DNA from 2 places in the Kocuria sp. CH-021 genome. Region 1 is predicted to be linked to the other one. Evidence: predicted binding sites of a transcription regulator. Region 1 holds the regulator's gene; the other holds the start of a gene.
What was found. The regulator LexA, encoded in region 1, represses DNA repair genes until DNA is damaged. The targets are predictions, from matches to a motif close to TCGAACANNTGTTCGA.
Positions count from the first base shown of each region.

Region 2: the regulator LexA is predicted to act here: its motif matches at 1,079-1,094, upstream of ACPYN7_RS03710 (hotdog fold thioesterase).

Region 1 is NZ_JBNAFK010000007.1:158,811-161,199, reverse strand. Features, by position in the region: gene ACPYN7_RS07425 (LysM peptidoglycan-binding domain-containing protein) at 1-340, opposite strand, end outside; gene lexA (transcriptional repressor LexA) at 762-1,457, shown strand; gene ACPYN7_RS07415 (ATP-dependent DNA helicase) at 1,593-2,389, opposite strand, start outside.
Region 2 is NZ_JBNAFK010000003.1:258,320-260,708, forward strand. Features, by position in the region: gene ACPYN7_RS03705 (phenylacetate--CoA ligase family protein) at 1-460, opposite strand, end outside; gene ACPYN7_RS03710 (hotdog fold thioesterase) at 462-953, opposite strand; gene paaA (1,2-phenylacetyl-CoA epoxidase subunit PaaA) at 1,164-2,180, shown strand; gene paaB (1,2-phenylacetyl-CoA epoxidase subunit PaaB) at 2,183-2,389, shown strand, end outside.

The DNA of each region.
Region 1 (2,389 bases):
CCCGCGGGTCCCGGTCCGGGTCCGCGGTCACGGCGAGCTCCCACAGGCTCTGCCCGGGGAACACGGTGGCCTGTTCGGTCCCGGGGCCCGGGACGGGCTCGCTCGTGGCCGTGGCCGTCGAGGGGACGAGGAAGATCACCGCCAGCACCACGAGGGCGGCGGAGCCGGCGAGGACGGGCAGGCCCAGGAACACCAGGCGGCCGCGGCGGGTCAGGGTCAGCGGGGTGCGGAAGCCGGAGCCTGCGGGGCGGGCCCGCCGGGCCGCACGGCCGCGGCCGCCCGCCGCCGCGGTTCCGCGGCGGCGCTCGACGACGGCGCTGAGGGTGGCACTGGCACTCATGACATGAACTCCTTGACGTTCCCGCACGGGCGGGCGATCTCGAACACCGGTCCGGTCGACGGCCCGTGCGGGCCTCCATTCGATCGAACATACTTTCGAATACCGATGACCCATGTCTAGCACGTGCCTGCGAACGCTGTCGACACCGGCTCGTACATATGTTTGAACACCCACGGCGTGTCGCCTAGGCTGAGGACGTGTTCGGGCCTCGGGCCGGCGCGCGCTGCGGACCCCCTGCGCGTGCCGACCGGGATCCATCGAACCACCCGGGTCCGACATCGGAACCGGGACCGTGAGGACCGGCGGCACCGGCAGCCGGACGGGAAAGGACGACGCTCCCATGGCCCAGCCCCCCACTCCCGAGGAGCCCCGCGCCCGGGGCGCCCGCCCCGGGGCGCGCTCGCGCAGCCGCGGGCTCAGCGTGCGCCAGCGCACGATCCTCGAGGCCATCCAGCGCTCCATCGCCGAGCACGGCTATCCGCCGTCCATGCGGGAGATCGGTGACCTCGTGGGCCTGGCCTCGCTCTCGAGCGTCACCCACCAGCTCTCCCAGCTCGAGAAGCTGGGCTACCTGCGCCGCGACCCCAAGCGGCCCCGGGCCATGGAGGTGCTCACGCCGCTGCAGCTGCGCGGGACCGCCGGCGCGGAGGCCCCCGAGCCGCCGGCCGAGACCGCGGCGCACGCCCGCCGCGCCGCGGGCCCAGCGGTCCACGATCCCGTGGCCGAGCTGTCCACCTCGGCCGACGTGACGATGGTCCCGCTGGTCGGCCACATCGCCGCCGGCGGGCCGATCACGGCCGAGCAGGCCGTCGAGGACGTCCTCGCGCTGCCCCGCCAGCTGGTCGGGCACGGCGAGCTGTTCATGCTGCGCGTCAAGGGCGACTCGATGATCGACGCCGCGATCTGCGACGGCGACTGGGTGGTGGTGCGACGGCAGAGCGCCGCCGACAACGGGGACATCGTGGCGGCCCTGCTCGACGACGAGGCCACGGTCAAGACCTTCCGCCAGCGGGACGGCCACACGTGGCTGCTGCCGCAGAACACCCGCTACGAACCGATCCTCGGCGACCACGCCACCGTGATGGGCAAGGTCGTCTCGGTGCTGCGCAGCCTCTGAGCCGCCGCGCTCCCCGGTGCCCGGGCCCCCGCCGTCGGCGGGGGCCCGGTCTCGTGCGGCCCGGCGTCGTGCGGCCCGGTGTCGTACGGTTCCCTGTCGAACGCGCCGGCCGGGCCCGGCCGGTGCCGGGCCTGCTCAGCCCGTGGCGAGCCGCTGCAGGGCCCCGAGCACCACCGAGCGGTCCGTGGTGGTCCACAGCGGCGGCAGGGACCCGCGGAGGAAGCCGCCGTAGCGGGCGGTCGCGATCCGTGAGTCCAGGATCGCCACGACGCCCCGGTCCCCGCCCGAGCGGATGAGCCGCCCGGTCCCCTGGGCGAGCCGCACGGCCGCGTGCGTCGCGGAGACGGACATGAAGCCGTTGCCGCCGGCCCGCTCCGCGGCGCGGCTGCGGGCGCTCGCCAGCGGGTCGTCCGGGCGGGGGAAGGGGATCCGGTCGATCATCACGAGCCGGCAGGAGGCCCCCGGGACGTCCACGCCCTGCCACAGGCTCATCGTGCCGAACAGGCTCGTCGAGGGGTCGTCGGTGAACTCCTGGACGAGGCCCGCGAGCGAGGACTCCCCCTGGCACAGGATCGGCAGGTCGGTGCGCGCGCGCAGGGCCTCGGCCGCCTCCTCCGCGGCCCGGCGGGAGGAGAAGAGCCCGAGGGCCCCGCCCCGGGAGGCCTCCAGCAGCGCCAGCATCTCGTCCAGCTGGGCCTCCGTGAGCCGGCGGCCGGGCTTCTCCAGGTGCTTGGCGAGGTACAGGATGCCCTGTCTCGGGTAGTCGAACGGGCTGCCGACGTCCACGCCCTCCCAGCGCGGGGCGCCCTCGCCGCGCAGGCCCAGGGCACCGGCGGCGGAGTCGAAGGACGAGCCGACGGACAGGGTCGCCGAGGTGAGGACCACGGTGCGCCCGTCGAAGAGCCCCTCCCGCAGGGTGCCGGCCACGCTGA
Region 2 (2,389 bases), on a different contig from region 1:
CGTAGCCGTAGGCGTTGTGCACCTTGTCGCCGGGGCGCACGCCGGAGAGCCGGAAGCAGCGGGCCACCAGACCCGCCCAGGTGTCGAGGTCGTTCTGGGTGTAGGCCACCACGGTGGGCTGCCCGGTGGTGCCGGAGGAGGCGTGGATCCGGCGGACCTCGCTCATCGGCACGGCGAGGGACTTGAACGGGTACGCCTTCCGCAGGAACTCCTTGTCCGTGTACGGGAAGAGCCGGAGGTCCTCGAGCTCCTTGAAGTCGCCCGGGTGCACCCCGTGGCCGTCGAAGAGCTCGGTGTAGGCGGGGACGTTCTCGTAGGCGTGGTGCAGGGTCCAGCGCAGCCGCTCGACCTGCAGGGACTCGACCTGGTCCCGGCTCATCGTCTCCTCGGGGTCCGGCTGCGACCGGTCCGCGGGAGCGGGGGCGGGGGTGTAGGGGTTCGGGACGGAGCACTCGGTCATGTCACACTTCCTCGGGCTGCGGGACGGACGGCTGGACGGGCTGCAGGACGGGCTGCTGGGCCGGGTCCCCGGCGGGCGCGGCGGCGCGCCGGGCCGGGTTCGGGATGGTGCGGCTGCGGCCCCGGAACTCGGCGATGAGCCGGTCGCCGGCCAGGACCTGGATGTCGTAGACACCGCTGCGCCCCGCCTGGGCGCGCACGGTCCCCACGGCGGTGAGCTCCTGCCCGCGGTGGGCCGAGGCCAGGAAGTTGATGTCCACCCCCGCGGCCACCGTGATGGTGCTGCCGTCGCCGGCGGGATCGTTGCACGCGAGGGCGAAGCAGGTGTCCGCGAAGGCGAAGACCATGCCCCCGTGGGCGATGCCGAACCCGTTGAGCATCTCCTCCCGCAGCGTCATGCGGATCTGGGCGTGGCCGTACTCGGCACGGTCCACGGTGATGCCCATCCAGCGCGAGGTGTGGTCCCCCGCGAGGATCGGATGGCCCTGGGACATGTAACTCTCCTCACAATTCACGACCGAATGTTCAGTAGACAATCCCACTCCGCCGCCCATGTCAACCCGGGCGCCGCTCGACAGCATCCTGCCGAATTCGGGAACCACCTGTTGACGGAGCCTGCACGGACACATATTCTGAACGAACGGTCAGTTAGTCGCGTGCGGCCCTCCCGCCCCGCGGCGCCATCTCGTCGGAAGAGGGACACCATGACTACGCAGAACACGGGCCTCCACGCAGTGCCCGCCGCGGACGCGGCCGAGCAGGCCGAGCTCGACCGCGCGGGCGAGGAGCACTTCGACCGCATCATCGCCGAGGACTCCCGGATCGAGCCGCGCGACTGGATGCCCGCCGCCTACCGCAAGACGCTGGTCCGCCAGGTCTCGCAGCACGCCCACTCCGAGATCATCGGGATGCAGCCGGAGGGCAACTGGATCTCCCGGGCGCCGTCCCTCAAGCGCAAGGCCATCCTCATGGCCAAGGTGCAGGACGAGGCCGGCCACGGGCTGTACCTCTACTCCGCCGCCGAGACCCTGGGCACGCCGCGCTCCGAGCTCAACCAGCAGCTGCTGGACGGCCGCGCCAAGTACTCCTCGATCTTCAACTACCCGGCGCGCACCTGGGCCGACATGGGCGCCATCGGCTGGCTCGTGGACGGCGCGGCGATCGCCAACCAGGTCCCGCTGTGCCGAGCCTCCTACGGCCCCTACGGCCGGGCCATGGTGCGCATCTGCAAGGAGGAGTCCTTCCACCAGCGCCAGGGCTGGGAGATCCTCTACGAGCTCTCGCACGGCACGCCCGCCCAGAAGCAGATGGCGCAGGACGCCGTGAACCGCTTCTACGGCCCCTCCCTGCAGATGTTCGGCCCCCCGGACGACGACTCGCCCAACTCGAAGCAGTCCATGGCGTGGAACATCAAGCGCTTCTCCAACGACGAGCTGCGCCAGCGCTTCGTGGACATGATCGTCGAGCAGGCCGCGGCGCTGGACCTCACCCTGCCGGACCCGGACCTCAAGTGGAACGAGGAGCGCGGCCACTACGACTACGGCCCGCTGGACTGGGACGAGTTCAAGGCCGTCGTCGGCGGCCGGGGCCCGTGCAACCTCCAGCGCATGCAGCGCCGCCGCACGGCGCACGAGGACGGCGCCTGGGTCCGCGAGGCCGCCGCCGCCTATGCCCGCAAGACCGCCGCGGAGCGCAGCTCCGCCGAACTCATCGGAGCCTGAGCATGAGCGAGAACACCGTGAGCCCGATCGGCGCGCCCTCGGACGAGTGGCCCCTGTGGGAGGTGTTCGTGCGGTCCTCGCGCGGGCTCTCCCACGTCCACGCCGGATCCCTGCACGCCCCGGACGCCACGATGGCCGTGCGCAACGCCCGGGACCTCTACACCCGCCGCAACGAGGGGACCTCCGTGTGGGTCGTGCCCTCCGCGGCC